DNA from 3 places in the Miniimonas sp. S16 genome. Region 3 is predicted to be linked to each of the others. Evidence: predicted binding sites of a transcription regulator. Region 3 holds the regulator's gene; each other region holds the start of a gene.
The links. The regulator LexA, encoded in region 3, represses DNA repair genes until DNA is damaged. The targets are predictions, from matches to a motif close to TCGAACANNTGTTCGA.
Positions count from the first base shown of each region.

Region 1: a site for LexA is predicted at 5,009-5,024, ahead of AC3AQ1_RS00935 (HNH endonuclease signature motif containing protein). Genes of this name have one in related genera too.
Region 2: a site for LexA is predicted at 3,895-3,910, ahead of AC3AQ1_RS12600 (HNH endonuclease signature motif containing protein). Genes of this name have one in related genera too.

Region 1 covers NZ_CM173242.1:192,872-199,550, reverse strand. The annotation lists gene gmk (guanylate kinase) at 1-419, shown strand, start outside; gene rpoZ (DNA-directed RNA polymerase subunit omega) at 541-804, shown strand; gene coaBC (bifunctional phosphopantothenoylcysteine decarboxylase/phosphopantothenate--cysteine ligase CoaBC) at 808-2,016, shown strand; gene metK (methionine adenosyltransferase) at 2,028-3,233, shown strand; gene AC3AQ1_RS00945 (hypothetical protein) at 3,261-3,836, opposite strand; gene AC3AQ1_RS00940 (hypothetical protein) at 4,223-4,579, opposite strand; gene AC3AQ1_RS00935 (HNH endonuclease signature motif containing protein) at 5,292-6,679, shown strand, end outside.
Region 2 covers NZ_CM173242.1:2,869,310-2,875,988, forward strand. The annotation lists gene guaA (glutamine-hydrolyzing GMP synthase) at 1-228, shown strand, start outside; gene AC3AQ1_RS12590 (glycosyltransferase family 4 protein) at 239-1,393, shown strand; gene AC3AQ1_RS12595 (hypothetical protein) at 1,530-1,943, shown strand; gene AC3AQ1_RS12600 (HNH endonuclease signature motif containing protein) at 2,006-3,862, opposite strand; gene AC3AQ1_RS12605 (DUF6777 domain-containing protein) at 4,102-6,387, opposite strand; gene AC3AQ1_RS12610 (hypothetical protein) at 6,509-6,679, opposite strand, start outside.
Region 3 covers NZ_CM173242.1:3,432,594-3,439,272, forward strand. The annotation lists gene hflX (GTPase HflX) at 1-835, shown strand, start outside; gene AC3AQ1_RS15135 (ATP-dependent DNA helicase) at 992-2,995, shown strand; gene AC3AQ1_RS15140 (L-lactate dehydrogenase) at 3,005-4,042, shown strand; gene lexA (transcriptional repressor LexA) at 4,167-4,922, opposite strand; gene AC3AQ1_RS15150 (LysM peptidoglycan-binding domain-containing protein) at 5,159-5,551, shown strand; partial or broken gene nrdR (transcriptional regulator NrdR) at 5,819-6,289, shown strand.

The sequences.
Region 1 (6,679 bases), 460 kb from region 3:
GCGTGCACTATGCGTTCGTCGACGAGCAGCAGTTCGACCGCATGGTCAAGCGCGGCGAGTTGCTGGAGTGGGCCGTGGTGCACGGCCGCAACCGGTACGGCACGCCGCGCGCGGCCGTGGAGGAACGCCTCGAGGCCGGTGTGCCGGTCCTGCTAGAGATCGACCTGCAAGGCGCCCGGCAGGTGCGTGCCACGATGCCTCAGGCGCGGTTCGTGTTCCTCGCCCCGCCGAGCTGGGAGGAGCTGGTGCACCGGCTCGTCGGGCGCGGCACCGAGGGGCCGGAGGAGCGCGAGCGCCGGCTCGCCACCGCCCGCGTCGAGCTCGCCGCGGTGCGCGAGTTCGACCACGTCATCGTGAACGACGACGTGCACCGCGCGGCCGACGAGCTGGTCTCGCTGATGCGGACCCGCGAGCGCTGAGCCCTCCGTCCGCGCCGCCGACGCGAGGCGCTAGACTGAGAGGCTGTTGCCGCCTGCCGTCAGATCGCTGACGCAGCGCCGGACAGCCCGCCACCCGCTCCCGCACCCTGGAGGATCCACCATGGCCGGAACCGTCGCCGCCCCCGAGGGCATCACCGACCCGCCCATCGACGAGCTCCTCGAGGTCGCCGACTCGAAGTACGCCCTCGTCCTGTACGCCGCCAAGCGCGCGCGCCAGATCAACGCGTACTACGCGCAGCTGCACGAGGGCCTGCTGGAGTACGTCGGCCCCCTCGTCGAGACCCGTCCGCAGGAGAAGCCGCTCTCGATCGCCATGCGCGAGATCAACAAGGGCCTCCTGGACTACACCCCCACCGAGGAGTAGGCCCTGCGCGTCCTGCTCGGGGTCAGCGGAGGCATCGCCGCCTACAAGGCGGTCGGCCTCCTGCGGATCCTGGCCGAGGCCGGGCACGACGTGCACGTCGTGCCCACCGAGGGTGCGCTCCGGTTCGTCGGCAAGCCGACGTGGGAGTCCCTCGCGGGCCACGCGGTCCGCACCGACGTCTTCACGGGCGCGCCCGAGGTGGAGCACGTTCACCTGGGCCGGAGCGTGGACCTCGCGGTCGTCGCCCCCGCGACGGCGGACCTGCTCGCCCGGATGGCCGGCGGCCACGCCGACGACCTCCTCACCGCGACGCTGCTGACGGTGACCGCTCCCGTCCTCGTCGCGCCCGCGATGCACACCGAGATGTGGCTGCACCCCGCCACTCAGGCGAACGTCGCGCTCCTGCGCTCGCGCGGGGTCCACGTCCTCGACCCCGACACCGGACGCCTCGCCGGCGCCGACTCCGGCCCCGGGCGACTGCCCGAGCCCGCCGCCATCGCGGCCGCGGCCCTCGCCCTGCTGGCGCCGCAGGACCTTACCGGTGTGCGCGCCGTCGTGAGCGCGGGAGGCACCCGCGAGCCGCTGGACCCCGTGCGCTTCCTGGGCAACCGCTCCTCGGGGCGGCAGGGGCTCGCCGTCGCCGACGAGCTCGCCGCCCGCGGGGCGGACGTGACGATCGTCGCGGCGCACGTCGAGGTGCCCCTCGGCGCGCACCGGGTGGTGCCCGTCGGGACGGCCGCCGAGCTCGAGGTTGCGGTGCGCCACGAGGCGAAGACCGCCGACGTCGTCGTGATGGCCGCCGCGGTCGCCGACTACCGGCCCGCGCACGCTGCCGACGCCAAGATCAAGAAGTCGGGCGACGCCGGACTCACGCTCGAGCTCGTGCAGAACCCCGACATCCTCGCCGGGCTGGTCGCCGACCGCCGGCCCGGCCAGGTCGTCGTCGGCTTCGCCGCCGAGACGGGTGAGGGCGACGACGTCGTCGGCACCGTCCTGCAGCACGGCCGCACCAAGGCGCGTCGCAAGGGCGCGGACCTGCTCGCCGTCAACCCCGTGGGTGTCGACCTGGGGTTCGGCGACGTGCCCAACTCCGTCGTCGTGCTCGACGGCGAGGGCACCGAGGTCGGTCGCGGCGGGGGCACCAAGCGTGAGGTCGCCCGCATCCTGGTCGACCTGGTCAGCGACCGTCTGGACCGGTCCTCGCTGCACTAGGCTCGACGCTCGTGACCACGCTGCGCAGCTTCACGTCCGAGTCGGTCACGGAGGGGCACCCCGACAAGGTCAGCGACCTCATCTCCGACTCGATCCTCGACGCCCTCCTCACGGCCGACCCCGGGGCGCACGTCGCCGTCGAGACCCTCGTGACCACGGGCCTCGTGCATGTCGCCGGGGAGATCAACACCACCGGGTACGTGGAGATGCCGGCCCTGGTGCGCGACGTGGTGCGGAGCATCGGGTACACCTCCTCCGAGGTCGGGTTCGACGGCGGCTCGTGCGGGGTCTCCCTCTCGATCGGGCAGCAGTCGCCCGAGATCGAGCAGGGCCTCGTCAAGTCCTGGGAGGTCCAGGGCGGGGAGGCTGTCGACCCCTACGACGCACAGGGCGCGGGCGACCAGGGGCTCATGTTCGGCTACGCGGCGGCCGAGACGCCGACGCTCATGCCGCTGCCCATCCACCTCGCCCACCGGCTGTCCGAGCGCCTCGCGCAGGTCCGGCACGACGGCGTGGTCGACCTGCTGCGGCCCGACGGCAAGACGCAGGTCACGATCGGCTACGACGGCGACCGGCCGGCCCGGCTCGAGACGGTCGTCATCTCGGCGCAGCACGACCCCCGGCTGAGCGAGTTCGACCTGCGGGAGCTGCTCGAGGAGCACGTGCTCGCGCCCGTGCTCGCCGAGCACACGCCCGACGGCCTGGACCGCGACGGCGTGGACCTGCTCGTGAACCCCACGGGCGCGTTCACGCTCGGTGGACCGATGGGGGACGCCGGCCTCACGGGTCGCAAGATCATCGTCGACACCTACGGCGGGATGGCGCGGCACGGCGGGGGAGCGTTCTCCGGTAAGGACCCCTCGAAGGTGGACCGCTCGGCGGCGTACGCGATGCGGTGGGTGGCGAAGAACGTGGTGGCCGCCGGCCTTGCCGGCCGGTGCGAGGTGCAGGTCGCCTACGCGATCGGGCGCGCGCGCCCCGTGGGCGTGTACGTCGAGACGTTCGGGACCGAGGCCGACGGCGTGTCCCCGGACGCGATCGCCGTCGCCATCGACGAGGTCTTCGACCTGCGGCCGGCGGCGATCATCCACGACCTCGACCTGCTGCGGCCGATCTACGCGCGGACGTCCAACTACGGGCACTTCGGGCGCGAGCTGCCGGAGTTCACGTGGGAGCGGACGGATCGGGCCGAGGCGCTGCGGGAGGCTGTGCGCTGAGGGGGCTGTGCGCTCACGGCCATCCGCTCAGCCGCGTCCCGTGACGAGGTGGACGGGCAGGTCGGTGACGGCGACGTCGAGTGAGGCGTCGGTGTCCATGTCGAGCGTTCCGGTCTGACCGCCGCCGGTCCACGTGATGGCCCAGTGCGACGTGGCGGTGACGGTGTAGACGCCTCCGGGCTCGTCGTCGCTGGGGTGTTCCCAGGTGTGGCCGCACACGGGTGGCGCGGTCGGGTCGGCGGGCGCTGCGGCGATCTCGGCGCGGGTGCACGTGAACTCGCTGCCGTCGCCGGTGTCGAAGGTGACGCCGGTGAGGGTGGCCGTGACCGTGACCGTGAGGCCGGCATCGGACGCGCTCACCGTCGCTGGGCCGAGCTCGTTTGGGGCGTCGCCGTCCAACCAGAAGTGCGCGGGCATCGTGATGAGGACGTTCGGGTCGTCAAGGTCGGGCGCAGGCGCCATCCCGATCGGCGGAGTGGTTAGTTCCATCTCGGCGACAGCGCGACGTGCGAGGGCGACGGGGTCGAAGGTGACCCCGGGTGGAGCGGGGGCCCAGTAGTTCGCGTACGCAGTGGCCGGCGTAATTCCCAGGTTGTTCCCCACGGGTATCGATGTGCATCGAAGAATCACCCCGTAGTTGCGCCCCATCCAGATGGGGTCGGAGTACGGCGGCTGCGGGTTGATTGGTCCGAGGTAGCAGTCTCCGGTCCAGATGCCGGCGTCTGTCGTGCAAGGCACCACAGCGCCTCGATTCAGACAGATGGGAGCTGGACCACCCGATGTGTCTGAGTTCGATGCCTCTTGGACGCCAGAGTGACTACTCTTCGGCGGCGTGTTCCCGTTGCTGCAGGTCTTTCGGACTTTCGAACCGTGGATCTCTTCCCCCTTCGGGCAATCGATGCTCGTGTCCGCGGCAGCGGGAAGCGCGATAGCGACGAAGGGGACAACGACTATCGAGGCGAACAGCAGCGACGATAGCGCTCTGACCTTCAGCATGGTCGGTCAATGTGGGCGGCGAAATCGACGATCTTCCAGATACCTTCCCCTGAATTCTGGAGTAGATACTCGTCGATGTAGCGTGTTGGACCGACCTTCGGGATCGCCGATCCATCGACCGCGAAGTAGGCAATCCCAGAGTTGTCCGTACAAGCTTCCAAGCGGACCTGCTCTCTGCCTTCGGGCTCTGCGACGTACTCGACGACGGTGAGGCCGTCTATGATGAGTGTGCCCTCGACCGTCTCCCCATCCTCGAATGAACCGCGGTAGTACGAGGTCTCAGCTCCGGTGAGCTCGGGCGTACCCCAGTACTGCGGCAGTTCTGCAGACCACGTCGCGTAGTCGCTCATGAAAACCCGATTCAGCGCATCGTTGTAGTCGAGCAGCGTCTGTTTCGCCTCCGCGATGTGCGTCTCCTCGGCCGAGGGTGTCGGGCTCGCCGTCGCGGTCGTGGACTCGCTCGTCGCGCTCGAGGCGGACGACGCCGTCGTAGGTTCTGGTGTCGGCGAGTCGGCAGGGTCGCAGGCTGCGACCAGGCAACCCAGCAGCAGGACAACCCCGGCTACAGCGCCAGTGCGCGTGGCGGATCGGGAGGGCCCCATTACGGGTGTCCTCGTGCGTCGCATCCGCATGTCCTCTCGGTGGCTCGTCACGGCACCTTAGAAGTCCACGTCGGCGCTGCGGAAGAGTAACCCGCCATCTGTGGATACAGGGCGGGGCACACCAGGCAGGACGCATCGTCTCGCCACCGGCGATGATGGACCTCGGCGAGCCCCGGGCCGAACGCACGCTCGGAACCGGGGTGACATACATCCAGCGCCCCACGCTGTTGTTCCGTCGGTTGTCCCCAGGAGTCCCTGGCGTCACCTTTGGGCCAGTTGTCCACAAATGTTGTCTCGTCACGTATAACCGCGCTTCGATGTCGGCGGTCCGACTTACGATGTACGCATGTTCGAGGACACGTGGACCGAAGGCTGGGATGAGCGCGTGGTTGTGGCCACTGCGTCGTCGCGGCGCGGGCCTGACGGGGCGGAGGCACCCACGCCGTCTTCCCTCGCCGCCTTGGGCGAGCTGGCTCAGTCCGAGGTGCTCGACGCCATCGGACGCGGCCAGCTGTCGAGTATCGAGATCCTCGAGCTCGCCGCTGCGTTCGCGCACGTCCAAGCGTGGGCGGCGGCAGGCCTGCGTGTAGCGGCCGCAGCCCTCGAACGCCGCAGCCGCGATGCCGAGACCCGATGGCTGCCGGAGCGAGTCCTGGTGCGCGGCGCCGCCGCGGAGGAGCTGAGCGTCAGGCTCGGTGTCTCTGGGCAACAGGCTCAACGGCTTGTGGGGGAGGGTGTGGCACTCACGGGCTCGTTGTTCCCCGTGCGCGAGGCGCTCGAGACCGGAGCGATCGACTCGGGCAAGGCTCGGGTCCTCATCGACGCACTGGCCGACCAGGAGGACGCCGTTCGTCTCGCGGTGTGCGACGAGGTCCTGCCCGATGCCCCGCTCCAGTCGCAGCACACCCTGGCGCGTCGGGTGCAGCGGGCCGTGGTGGCGGCCGACTCCCGAACCGCGGCGGAACGGCACTGCGGCGCGAGAGCCGCCCGCCACTTGTCGCGGGTGCGGACACGTCCGGACGGGATGGCATCGGTGACTCTCGTCGCGCCTCTCGTGGACGTGACCAGCGTCGAGCACGCGTGCGAGCTCGCTGCGCGCGCGGCGCGGGCGAGCGGAGACGGACGCACCCTGGAGCAGCTGCGCGCGGACGCACTGACGACCCTCGCCGCAGGGGCCCTCGAGCGCGGTCGACTCGTCTGGCACTCGTCGAGCGAGGTGCCCGTTCCCCGCGTGGGTGCGGACCTCGAGCCGCTGCCGCTGCCGATCGCGGCGCCCTCGACCGCAGCCTCGTCCGTACCGGTGTCCGCACCCCCGTCCGTGCCGGTGTCCGAGCGCGAGCCCTCGTCCGGCAAACCTGCTCTGGAACGACCCACCGACGGCGCGGACGGGCGGGGCGCCGCCTTCGGCGTGGTCCCGATGGGCCGTATCGCGGTGTCTCCGACTCCGTCGCGTCCCGACGGGTCGCCGTCGCCGGCCAGTGAGGTGTTGCCGCCGACCGGACGGTCGCTGCCTCCCACCGGCGGCTCGATCCCGACCCCCGGGTCGGCATCTCGGCGCCCCGGCCCGGCTTCTGCGCCCGCTGACACACTGCCGAGCGGCCTCGCGGTCGTCGGGAAGGCCTTCGACACGCACGGGCACCGGGTCCCGCTCGTCATCCCACGAGCGGCGCTCGATCCGGCTCACGACGGCGAGCCGAGCCCCGCGGACGAGTATCGCGAGGCGATGCTCGGCTCCCCGAGCAGCCCGGACCATCCGCACGCGTGCGGCCCACCTACGGCTGTTCCGTTCGAGGCGCCGCCGTGCCGAGGCACTCCTGCCGAGCTGCTCGGCTTCGGACCGCTCGCGCC
Region 2 (6,679 bases), 560 kb from region 3:
CTCGCCGACGTCCGCTCGGTGGGCGTCCAGGGCGACGGCCGCACGTACGGCCACCCCGTGGTGCTGCGGCCGGTCTCGTCCGAGGACGCGATGACCGCGGACTGGACCCGGCTGCCGTACGACGTGCTGGCCCGGATCTCCACCCGCGTGACCAACGAGGTCGCGGACGTGAACCGGGTGACCCTCGACGTCACGAGCAAGCCGCCGGGGACCATCGAGTGGGAGTGAGCGCGCGGCGATGAGGATCGCGCACGTCAGCGACTGCTTCGCGCCCCGGGTGGGTGGCATCGAGACGCAGGTCGGGGACCTCGCGGCGCACCAGGTGGCCGCCGGGCACGAGGTGCACGTGCTCACCGCGACGGCCGCGAGCCCCGGGGCCGCCGCGCGGTGGAGCGGGACGGGCACGGACTCGCGCGGGGTCGTGGTGCACCGGCTGGCGTCGCGCTGGGTCGGGGGCCTGCCCGTCAACCCGCGCGGAACCACGTTGCTGCACGAGGTCATCGAGGAGCTCGCGCCCGACGTGGTGCACGTGCACGCCGGGGTCGTCTCACCCTTCGCGTACCAGGGCGCCCGCGTCGCGCGCGCGCTGCGCCGGCCCCTTGCGATCACGTGGCACTGCATGCTCGACGGCGTGGAGCCCCTCGTGCGCCGCGGCGCCGACGCGTTGGGCTGGGACGGTGAGAGCGCCGCGCTGTCGGCGGTGAGCGAGGTCGCCGCCGAGCGCGTGGCGCGGTCGTTCCCGGTCGAGGGTGCGCCCGCCGAGGTGGGCGTGCTGCCCAACGGGCTCACGATCTCCGACTGGCGTCCCAGCGGTCCACCGCGAGCGGCCGACGGCGTGCTCCGGCTGGTCGCGACGCAGCGGGTCGCGCCGCGCAAGCGCACCCGGGTGCTGGTCGACGTGCTCGCCGACGCGACGGCGGAGCTCGGCCGCGGCGCGGTGTCCCTCACCGTGGCGGGGGACGGGCCCGACGCAGGCGCAGTTCGTCGGCACGCGCGGCGGCGCGGCGTCGCGGACGCGACGACGCTGCTGGGCCGCGTGCCGCGCACCTCGCTGCCGCAGCTCTACGCCGGGCGCGACGTGTTCGTCTCGCCCGCGCGGCTGGAGGCGTTCGGGATCGCCGCGCTCGAGGCGCGCACCGCCGGCCTGCCGATCGTGGCCCGAGCCGGGACCGGGGTCGCCTCGTTCGTCGCGGACGGCACCGACGGTCTCCTGGCCGACGACGACGCGGGGCTCGCGGCCGCCGTCGTACGCCTCGCGCGGGACGACGCGCTGCGCGAGGCGATCCGCGACCACAACCGCACCGTGGCGCCCGCCGCGGACTGGGCGGACGTGCTGTCCGCCGCGGAGCGCGAGTACGCCCGCGCGCGCCGGCTGCTGCCGTTCGTGCCCTGACTGTGTGCCGATGTCCTCGTCGCGGTTGCTGCCCCAGGATGGTGCGACGTCGTCGTGCCAGCCGCTCGCCGTCGAGCGCGCGCGTCGACGGCGACCGGGAGGGACGGCGCGCGTGCACGCGTCGACTCATCGGGCGGTGCGAGCGGCTCGGCGGCCGGCGTGGCTGTCGCTGTCGGTGGTCCTGCTCCTCGTGTCCTGCGCGGCCGTGCCGCTCAACGCGGCGAAGGCCGACTTCGACGACCGTGAGCCTCTGCCCCAGTGCGAGGAGATCCGGGTCGACCTGACCGAGCTGCCCGCGTTCTCCCAGGCGGGCCTCGACTGCCTCGACGACGGTGCGCCCGGCGCGGGCGCCGAGCTCCGCGCGAGCTTCGGGGAGACGGACGGCCCCGTGATCTATCACGTCCGCGCACTGCCCGGCGGCGACGTCGAGGTCTTCGTGCAGCAGAACCCCCATACGAACACCCACGAGTGGAAGCACTGCGCGCTCGATCGGGATGCGCTCTCGTCTCCGGACGCGCTCCTGCGAGGTGTCGAGGGGTGCCGGAGCTGAAGGTCTCCTCCGGCGCGGGACGGTGAGTGCGCTGCCGTGCCGGTCCCGTGCGGTGGGCGGCCTCAGGCGGCGCCGGGGGTGGCTCGGGTCACGTCGCGGTTGGTGGCTGTGATGGTGGTGGCCCAGGCGAGGTTGAGGGGCCCGCCGTTGACGGGGTCGAGGGGCAGGTCGCCGGGTCGGGTGGGCAGGGGGACGGGTGGCAGGGCCGCTGCGAGGTGGCCCTGCTCGCCGTCCTGGTTCTGCTCGGCTCGTGCGGCGGCTGCGCTCATGGCGCCGGCCCAGCCGGTCGCGGTGGTGGGTCCGCTGGTGGCGACGACGCGGCCGTTGGGGTCGGTGAGGGTCACGCCGCGGCCTTGGTGGTGCAGGTGCAGGGCGTAGGTGTCTTCGTGGAGGAGGCGGTGGTGCTGGCTGCAGACGAGGACGAGGTTGGTCAGGGTGGTGGGTCCGCCGTCGGCCCAGTGGATGAGGTGGTGGGCGTGCAGGTAGCGGCGGCGTTCGCAGCCGGGGACGCGGCAGCCGTGGTCTCGTTCCCAGAGGGCTTTGAGCTGGGCGGGGGTGGCCAGGCGGCGGCGTCGTCCGACGTCGATGGTGGCGCCCGGCCTCGCGGCGGGCATGACGGTGAACGCCGCACCACCTGTAGTGCCTGCTGCCGCGGCGCCGGACCCGACGCCGGCGCTGGTGTCGGGTCCGGGTTGGTGGAGCATGAGGGTGATGCCGGTGCCGCAGGTCAGGCGTCGGGCGGTCTCGGGGTGGAGTGCGGGTCCCAGCTCGAGCCTTGGCCCGATCAGCCGGCTCGCGCCGCCCGCTCGTGATGCGCTCGACGTTCCCGCGGGAACGCTGTTCGGCGTGTCGCCCGCCGCGTCAGCCCCGTCGCTTCCGAGCCCCGCGGGAGTATTGGGCGTTCCCGCGGGAACGTCGCCCGGCGTGTCGCGCGCCTGGGCGTTCGGTGTGCGCGTGCGGGGTTGTACGGCGGTGGCGAGGTCGTCGAGGGTGACGTGCAGGATGGTCTCGCTGCGGCGGGATCCGAGGGCTTGTTTCCAGGTGCCGGGTTCCTCACCGGGCAGGGTCGCCTCGGCGCACAGCAGCACGAGGGCATCGAGCCGGGAGGCGGCCAGCCGTCCGGCCTCGCCCCCGGAGTCGTCCGGGCCGGCTGACTTGCCGGTGGGCTCGGCGTCGGTCTCGGCCGCGGTGCCGCTCGCGCCGGTGCCGCCGCTGGTGGTGGTGAGGTGGTCGTGGGTGTGGTGGATGGCTTCGAGGATGGTGGCGCCGTCTTCGGGGCTGCAGCGCAGGCTGATGAGGATGGATCCGTCGGTGTCGGTGCGCCAGGTCAACGACCTGCGCTGGTGGCGCAGGTTGATGTCGGTGAGGGTTTCGGCGGTGCGGACGCCGGCGACGAACCGGTCGAGCTGGTTCGCGGTCGCGCATAGGGCTACGCCGAGCAGGTCTGCTTCGTCGGTGGGGGTGGCGATGCGGGTCAGGGCGCGGACTTTGGAGTAGGACAGGCGTCCGGCGGCGAACGCGGCGCGGATCTGGGGCAGCTGGGTGAGGGCGCGGGCGATGCGGACGTGTTCGCGGGCGGTGCCGGTGGTCATGGCGCAGTGCAGGCTGAGCCAGTGGGCGCAGGACACGATCCCGGCTTCGGCCCACCCGCCTCGGTGGTCGAGCTCGGCCAGGAGGGTGAGGAACTCGGCCTCTCCCGCGGCCAGGCGCGCGGCGAGCATCCCGAGGTCGCGACGCAGCATCCACACCGGCGTCTCACCTGCGTGGTCGCCGCCGGCCTCGCGGGTCTGCTGCTCCTGCCATCGGGCGCGTTCCTCGGCCTCGCTGGGCGGCAGCCTCACCGGCGCCACACCCACCGTGGCGTCCACGGCGTCGGCAGGCCCGTCCGCCCGCCTGACAGCACCGAACCTCGCCGCCATGGTGGTCCCCTTCGCCCGATCCAGACACCTGCTCCAACAGATGTCCGAACCGTAAGCCCCACCACCGACAACGCCCGCGCGATTCGACCGGTCGCGGTGCGTCGCGCGCGGCGCCGTGCGGACGACGCCCCCGCTGGAACGTCACCCGAGGGTCGCGAGGCGTTCCCGCGGGAACGCCCGTCGGCGTGTCGCCCGCCGTGCCGCACCCGGCTCGCGGGCCGAGGGGTGCCGGCGTGAGCTCAGCAGTCGCCCATGACGTAGACCGGCGCGCGCAGCCCGACCACGACGCCGTCCTCGCCGACCACCTCGACGGCCATGTCTTCCGTACCGCCGTCGGTGCTCGTCACGTCGAGGTAGACGAGGTCGTACTGCACCCCCTCGTAGCCGTACGACTCGCTCGGGGCCTCCGGGTGGGCGGCGCGGACGTCGGCGACGCTCTGCCCGACGGTGACGCCGTCGGGCCCGGTCACGCCGGCGACGTCGCTGTCGAGTCCCACCCACCAGCCGCTCGCGGCGACGTCGGTGCCCTCGTGCGTGAGCCACAGGGCGCCCCACGTCACACGGGTGCGGTCCGCCGAGCAGTAGCCGTCGCCGGGCGTGAGCTCGCTGACGGAGGCACCGAGCAGGCCGGTGACCGCCTCGATCGCGGCAGCGGCTGACTCCTGGAAGGGGAGCGTCTGCACGGTCGTCCCGTCGGAGGAGACGACCTCGAGCCCGGCCGTGCGGATCCGGACGCTCTCGGCCCCGGTGTCGTCGACCGGATCGACCGCCGGCGCCGTCCCGCCGGCGTCCAGCAGCGCCACGCTCGTCGTCCACGGGTCGGCCGCCCCGATCCGCTCCCAGGCAAAGAGGTCGGTGCTGCGGTAGACGCCGCCCCCGGGCGGGGCCGCGTCGGCGGAAGCGGGCACGTAGGCGTCGACGGCGAGCCACGCCCCGTCGCCGGGGTTGAGGCCGGTGAGCACCAGGCCCTGCGGTGAGGTTGCGCCGACCGCCCAGGTGACGCCGTCCGGGCTGGTGCCTGCAGCGCCGATCGGGAAGTCGATCTCGGCGTTGTTCGCCGGGTTCGGCTTGGGTGTGCCGCCCACGAAGGCCCACTCCTCGCCGTCGTGCGCGAGGTCGACGAGCACGATCCGGTCGTCGAGGGCCGTGCGGGTCCACGTCACCGCGTCGCTGCTCGTGAACAGCACCCGCATGCACGTCCGGTACGCACACTCGGTCGCGCCGGCGATCCACCGACCGTCCCCGTAGGCCACCGAGGTCATGCTCTGGTAGAGCATCTCGCCCGACCCGGCGAGCTCGCTGTTCTCGTACGGGTCCGTGGTCGCGACGCGCTCCCACGTGACGGCATCGTCACTGCGGTAGATCGCCCCGCTGGAGCCGTCTCCTTCGCCGCCCTCCTCGGTGAAGGACCGGTTCCCGACCGCGACCCAGGTGCCGTCGCCGTACGTCACGGCGGTGAGGGGGTCGATGACGCCGACGGCCGGCGTCCAGGTCTCGCCGTCGGTCGAGGTGTGGATCGCGCCGCCGGACTGCGCGTCCATCCCGACGGCGACGGCGAGCCCGCCCCCGGTGGCGACGTCGAGCATCGGCGTGGTCTCCAGGGCGACGGTCCAGGTCGCACCGTCGGGGCTCGTCTGGAGTGTCCCGCGGTACGGCTCGGGCTCGTAGGCGACCTGCGCGTGGTTGGACGAGGTCGCGACGTAGACCCCCGCGGCGAGACCGGCGCCGACCGGGAGATCGACGAGCTCACCGGTCGACAGGTCGGCGACCGTGAACACGGAGACGTCCTTCGCCGCGGCCGCGACCGTGACCACGCGCTGCAGGTCCAGACCGTCCCACGCGGTCCCGACGAGCTCGACCTCGCCCACGTCCGCGTTGAGCTGCGAAGGGAGCAGCGGGTTGCCGCAGGCGCACCGCACCACGGGGTTGCCGCGTGCGTCGATCAGGACTGCCGTCCCGGCCTGCAGCAGCGACGGGTGAGCCGTGGCCACCCCCGCCGCGAACCCGTGGTTGGTGACCAGGGTGTCCACCGTGAGCACCACCGACGTGAGGCCGGCGACGAACGCCGGGATCGACTCGACCGAGATGCCGAGCACGCCGGCCCACGCGGCCGCCTTGGCGGCATCGGCCGCCAGGAAGTCCGTGAGCGCCTGCGGCTCGCACGAGCTCAGTCGACCGGAACCGCCGTACAGACCGGGCGCCGTCGCCGCCACCTGCGCGGCCCCGGTCGTGCCGTCGGTCGCGGTGTCCTGCGTGATCGCCACGGTGCGGGCGACGATCACCTCGGTGAGCACCGCCCCGGCGTCGTGCTCCGGGCTGACCACCGACGCCGTGAACGGGTCGTCGCCTGCCGACGTCGCCGGATCGAGACGCAGGACGCCAGGTGCTGCCTCGCCGTCCGCCTGCGGCACGGCCAGCGTCGAGCGGAACCAGAGACCGCCGGCGATCACGACGGCGATCACGGTCACCACGACGGCGGCGCGCGCGCGAGAGCGGGTGGCTGGGGTAGCGGTGTGCTCGGACATGCGGGGGCTGCCTTCCGGTGCTCACGACTCAGGGCCCCCCGACCGGTACGTGCCGTGACCATGACCGTAGCGGCAGAGGTCCCTCGCGGAGAAGGGGCGACAAGAAGCCGACCGCGGGCGGCTACCGTCGGCCGCGCGCGGCCCCCACCACCGCCGCGAGCAGCAGCGCCACGCCCGCGACCACGAGCCCGACGATCGCCGCGAGCTGCAGGTCGATCGCGTACCCCGCGGCGGTCGCGACCACGAGGAGTCCGAGTCCGAGGACGATCACGCCCCACAGGACGGTGCCCGT
Region 3 (6,679 bases):
CGGTGGTCAGGTCGGCGGCGCCGGTGCGGGCATGGGCTCGCGCGGTCCCGGCGAGACGAAGATCGAGCTGGACCGGCGCCGCATCCGCAACCGGATGGCCAAGCTGCGCCGCGAGATCAAGGCGATGGCGCCGGCGCGCGGCGCCAAGCGCGCCCAGCGCCAGGCGTCCACGGTCCCGCAGGTCGCGATCGCCGGCTACACCAACGCCGGGAAGTCCTCGCTGCTCAACCGGCTGACCGGTGCCGGCGTGCTCGTCGAGAACGCGCTGTTCGCCACGCTCGACCCGACCGTGCGCCGGGCCGAGACGCCCGACGGGCGCGCCTACACGATCGCCGACACCGTCGGATTCGTCCGGTCGCTGCCGCACCAGCTCGTCGAGGCGTTCCGCTCGACGCTGGAGGAGGTGGCGGACGCCGACCTGCTGCTGCACGTCGTCGACGCCGCCCACCCGGACCCGGAGAGCCAGATCGCGGCCGTGCGGGAGGTGCTGGCCGACATCGACCTCGCGCAGGTGCCCGAGGTGCTCGTGCTCAACAAGGCCGACCTCGCCGACCCGGACACGCTGGCCCGGCTGCGCTCGGCCGGACCGCACACCGTGGCGGTCTCGGCCCGCACGGGTGCGGGCATCGAAGAGCTGCGCCGCCTCGTCGCCGAGCTGCTGCCGCGACCCGCCGTGGAGGTCGACGTCGTCGTGCCCTACACGCGCGGCGACCTGGTGCACCAGGCGCACACCACGGGTGAGGTGCTGACCGAGGAGCACGGCGCCGACGGCACCCGCCTGCGCGCGCGCGTCGACGAGGCGCTCGCCGCCCAGCTGCGCGCCGCCGTCGGATGACCGCGCGGGTCCTGCCCGCGCACGTGGCCGAGGGACGGTCGGTGAGGGCGCGTGGGTGAGACGCGCGTGAGCGGAACGCGCTCGAGCCTTGGCGCTGCCGCTGCCGGCGCGGAGGCCGACGTCGAGGCCGCCGCCGTCCAGACGGCAGAGGGCGGTGTGGCCGCGTCCGCGGCCTCGTCGGCGAGCGGGTCGGCGAGCGGCTCCGGCTCGGACGTCGACCTCGACGAGGCGCTCGACGCCGTCGTGACCGCGCTCGGCGGTGAGCGTCGTGAGGGTCAGCACGCGATGGCGCACGGGGTCTGGGACGCGCTCGAGGATCGCGTGCCGCTGCTCGTGGAGGCCGGGACCGGGACCGGCAAGTCGCTCGCGTACCTCGTGCCCGCCGTCGTGCACGCGGTGACGCGCAACGAGCGCGTCGTGGTCTCGACCGCGACGCTCGCGCTCCAGCGTCAGGTGCTGATCAAGGACCTCCCGCTCGTGTCCGGTGCGCTCGAGCCGCTGCTGCCGCGGGCGCCGCAGGTCGCCCTGCTCAAGGGCTGGCACAACTACCTGTGCCGGCACCGGCTCGACGGCGGGTACCCGGACGAGGCGCCTGGCCTCTTCGCGCTCGATCTCGCGACCGAGCACCCCGCGGGCGCCGAGGAGGAGTCGCTGGGGGAGCAGGTCGTCCGGCTGCGCACGTGGGCCGAGGAGACCGAGACCGGCGACCGCGACGACCTGGTGCCCGGCGTGAGCGACCGCGCTTGGCGGCAGGTGTCCGTCCCTGCCATGGACTGCCTCGGCCCACGCTGCCCGCTGCTGGCCGAGTGCTTCCCCGAGCGCGCCAAGGTCGCCGCCCACGCGGCCGACGTCGTGGTGACCAACCACGCGATCCTGGGGATCGCGGCCTCTGGCTCGCCGGGGGTGCTGCCCGAGCACCAGGCCGTCGTGGTCGACGAGGCGCACGAGCTGGCGGCGCGCGCCCGCGCGGCGGCGACTGCCGAGCTCTCCGCCGCGAGCGTGGGGCGCACCGCGCGCATGGTGCGCCGGCACGCGGGCGCCGTCGTCGCGAGCCTCGACGACGCGGCGGACGCGCTGTCCGCGGCGCTCGCGGAGGTACCGCCCGGCCGGCTCCCGTCGGGCCTGAGCGTCGAGCTCGAGGGGATCGTCACGCTGCTGGGCGCCGCGCTCCGGGAGGCGCTGACGGCCACGAAGCCGGCCTCGGGGGCCGCGCCCGACGGCGCTCTGCAGATGGCGCGCTCGGCGCTCACGGTGGGCGTGGAGATCGTGGACCGCCTGCTGTCCGACGCCGTCGCCCAGCGCCGCGACGTCCTGTGGTGCGAGGAGCTCACCGACGGCTCCCGGCGGCTGCGGGTCGCGCCGCTCGAGGTCGCCGGCCTCGTCGCCGAGCACCTGCTCACCGACCGCGGCGCGGTCCTGACCTCGGCGACCCTGCGGATCGGCGGGACGTTCGAGGGGGCGGCGCACGACGTCGGGCTGCACGGGGCCGACACCTACCGCGAGCTCACCGTGCCGGGCCCGTTCGACTACCGGCGCCAGGCGATCCGCTACGTGGCGGCGCACCTGCCGGCGCCGGGTCCGACGCCGAGCGACGCGATGCTCGAGGAGCTGGTCTCGCTCGTCACGGCCTCGGGCGGAGGTGCGCTCGGCCTGTTCTCCTCGCGGCGCGCGGCCGAGCTCGCGGCCGCGCACGTGCGGGCGGCGACCGGGCTGGAGGTGCTCTGCCAGGGCGACGACGTGCTCGCGACCCTGGTGGCCCGGTTCCGCGAGAACGACGCCACGAGCCTCTTCGGCACCCTGTCGCTGTGGCAGGGCGTGGACGTCCCCGGCCGCACGAACCGCCTCGTGGTCATCGACCGCATCCCGTTCCCGAGACCGGACGACCCCGTCGTGCAGGCACGCTCGGAGGTGGCGGCGCGGCGCGGGAAGAACGAGTTCCTCACCGTCTCGGCGGCGCACGCCGCCCTGCTGCTCGCGCAGGGCGTGGGACGCCTGGTCCGGTCGACACAGGACCGCGGCGTCGTCGCGATCCTGGACTCCCGGCTCGTCCGCGCGCGCTACGGCGGGTTCCTCGAGCGGTCCCTGCCGCCGATGTGGCCGACCCGGGACGGCGAGATCGCTCGCGGAGCGCTGCGTCGACTTGCCGCCGAGTCTCACTAGCATCAACCCATGAGCGACCAGCCGCACGACCCCACGTCAGCGCCGGCCAGCCCGTCGGTGTCCTTCCTCGGCGACGACGGTCTGGAGAACCCGTCCCGTCGTTACTCCACCGTCGCGATCGTGGGCGCAGGGTCGGTGGGCTCCACCCTCGCCTACACCGCACTCGTCCGCGGGGCCGCCCGCCGGGTGGTGCTCTACGACGTCAACGCCCCCAAGGTGAAGGCGGAGGCGGCCGACATCGGCCACGGGATCGAGTTCATCCCGCAGGCCACGATCGAGGGCAGCGACGACATCGAGATCTGCCGCGACGCCGACATCGTGGTCTTCACGGCGGGGGCGAAGCAGGACCCGGGCCAGAGCCGCATGGAGCTGGCGTCCAAGACCGTCGGCCTCGTGAAGAAGGTGCTGCCGACGCTCGTCGAGATCGCGCCGCACGCCATCCAGATCATGGTGACGAACCCCGTCGACGTCGTGACGTACGCCGCGCAGAAGCTCACCGGCCTTCCGCCGTCGCAGGTGTTCGGGTCCGGCACGGTGCTGGACTCCTCGCGCCTGCGGTTCCAGATCTCCCGAGAGTGCGGCGTGGCCGTGCAGAACGTGCACGCCTACATCCTCGGCGAGCACGGCGACTCCGAGGTGCCGATGTGGAGCTCGGCCTCGATCGCCGGCGTCCCGCTCCTGGAGTGGCTCGGGGCCGACGGCGAGCCGGTGTTCACCGACGAGCTGCGGCGCCGCATCGGGCACGACGTGGTGCACGCCGCGTACTCGATCATCGAGGGCAAGGGGGCGACGAACTACGCGGTCGGCCTCTCCGTGACCCGGATCATCGAGGCGGTGCTGCGCAACGAGCACCGCGTGCTGCCCATCTCCACCCAGGTCGCAGGCGAGCTGGCGGGTGTCGGGGACGTGTGCCTCTCGATGCCGACCGTGGTCGATCGCGCGGGCGCCGGCGCGCGGCTCGCGATCCCCATGAGCGCCCAGGAGCTCAACCTGCTGCGCAGCAGCGCGGAGCACATCCGCCAGGCGGCACGCCAGCTCGGGTTCTGACCGCGATCGGCTCGGCGCTCGACCGGAGTCCGGTCGGGCGCCGAGCCGTCGGTGCGGGTGCCGTCCGGGCGGGCACGTCGGGCCGGGTCCGTTCGGGCCCGACCCCCGAGGCTCGCGCGGCGCCTCAGAGCCGACGAAGCACCGCGACGACGCGGCCGAGGATCTCCGCGTCGCGTCCGTCGATGGGGGAGTAGAGCGGGTTCGCGGGCAGGAGCCAGAGGGCGTCCGGGGTGCGTCGCAGCGTCTTCACGGTGGCCTCGCCGTCGATCATCGCGGCAACGATCTCGCCGTTCTCGGCGACGTTCTGACGACGGACGACGACCCAGTCGCCGTCGCAGATCGCGGCTTCGATCATCGACTCCCCGACGACCTGGAGCAGGAACAGCTCACCGTCGCCGACGATCCGGCGCGGCAGGGCGAACACGTCCTCGACGGTCTGCTCGGCGAGGATCGGCCCACCCGCCGCGATCCGGCCCACCACCGGGACGTACGACGTCTGTGCGTCGGTGGGCTCGGGCAGGACGACCTGTGCCGGAAGCGCGCCGGGCGCCGGCGGACGCAGCGGACCGGACGTCTGACGCCGGTCCTCGTACGCGGCCGCCTCGGCGTCGGCCCGAGGCGTGCGCCCCGGCACCGCGGAGATCACCGGAGCCTCGGCGACCACCTCGATAGCACGGGGGCGGTGCGGGTCGCGCCGCAGGTAGCCCTTCTCCTCCAGCTGCTGGAGCTGGTGCTTCACGCTGGAGGGTGACGTGAGCCCGACCTCCAGCCCGATCTCTCGCATGCTCGGCGGGTAGCCCCGCTCCTGCACGCTGCGTCGGATCACCTCGAGCACCGCGCGCTGACGCACGGTGAGCACGCGGGGGTCCCTCACGGTCATCGGTTCTCTCCCTCCACGCCCCCTGGGGGTGCGTCCCGGCCGATCCCCTGACGGCTCCGGCAGCGGTGCCCGGGGGGATGTCAGTGGTCGGTGATGTGCTCTGCGTGGAACAAGCGTACGACGAGACCGCACGAAATGTCCGACATCTGTTCGAACCGGTGTGTCGACATCTCCGAGGTCGTGCCGTACGCTCTCGAACAGACGTTCGCCGCACAGGCGTTCGAGGGGAGAAACCGATGAGCACGATCGTGTACCCGGCAGCGCAGCAGACCCGCTCCGTGACGGCTCGGCATGCGTCGAGCACCGTCCGCGCAGCGGACGGGAGCACCGCGGGGAGCCACCGGATGAGGCTCACGCGACGCGGGCGCCTCGTCCTGACGGTCCTGGCGACGCTGCTCACGCTCGGCACCGCGTCGTTCGCGGTGCAGGCCGTGGCCGACCAGCCCTGGCAGCCCGACCCCTCCGTGGTCGTCGTGGTGGCCCCCGGCGAGACGCTGTGGAGCATCGCCACCGGCATCGCGGGGGACCGCGACGTGCGGGAGGTCGTCGCCGACATCCAGAACCTCAACGGCATGGCGAGCAGCGACCTGGTCGCGGGTCAGGAGCTCCGGCTGCCCTCCGGCAGCTGACGCGGCTGACGCCTGCCGAGGTCGCGCGCCGGCCGGCGGTGCCCGAGGCGTCGGCGCCGGGGTCGTCGCCGGGTGTGCACCGGCGGCAGGGACGCACCGGCGGCAGGGACGCACCGGCGGCGGCGTGGACGGGCGGCTGCCATGGCCTGGAGCGACTCGCCTCGGGCTGAGCATGGTCCGGCGGGCGCTTCGAGGTCGGCCCGGGTCTGCGTGCGAGGATGGGGGCCCGTGCCCCGCCGAGGGGTCTGCCGACCAGACGGAGACGTCGTGCACTGCCCGTACTGCCGCCACACCGACTCCCGCGTCATCGACTCGCGCACGAGTGACGACGGTTCATCGATCCGCAGACGCCGCCAGTGCCCCCAGTGCGGTCGCCGGTTCTCCACGGTGGAGACCACGAGCCTCTCGGTCGTGAAGCGGTCCGGCGTCGTCGAGCCGTTCAGTCGCGACAAGGTCGTCTCGGGGGTGCGCAAGGCGTGCCAGGGCCGGCCCGTCAGCGACGACAGCCTGGCGGTCCTCGCGCAGCGCGTCGAGGAGGCGGTGCGTGCGACCGGCACGGCCGAGGTCGATGCTCACGACGTGGGCCTCGCGATCCTCGGACCGCTCCGCGAGCTCGACGAGGTCGCGTACCTCCGGTTCGCCTCCGTCTACCAGGACTTCAGCTCGCTCGCCGACTTCGAGAGCGCCATCGCCGCGTTGCGCGCCGAGCGCGCGGGCCGCCCCGGTACGGCCGAGGAGCTCGTGCAGGCGGGTGCCTCTGCAGCGCTCGGTGACCTCGGTGCGGACAGCCGGCGGGAGCGCGACGGCGAACGCGCGGTCGACGGCGACGCGGTCGACGGCGCCGAGCCGGCCATCGGCGAGACCGTCACCTCTCGGGGCTGACGGTCGGTCGGCGAACGGTGGCCGGTCGGTCGGCGGACGGCGCATGGTCGGTCGGCGAACGGTGGCCGGTCGGTCGGCGAAGCGGACGGTCGCCCCGTGAGTGCCCTGGGCGCGCGGCCACCCACGGCGTTCCCGCACACCAGGACGCCGCCCCGCCGCCCCGGCCGTGCCGGGCGCGCCCGGCAATGGCCTGGCCCACGGGCGCGTTGTCGGGAATGCTGGACGTCAGCGCACCGTGCGCTGCAC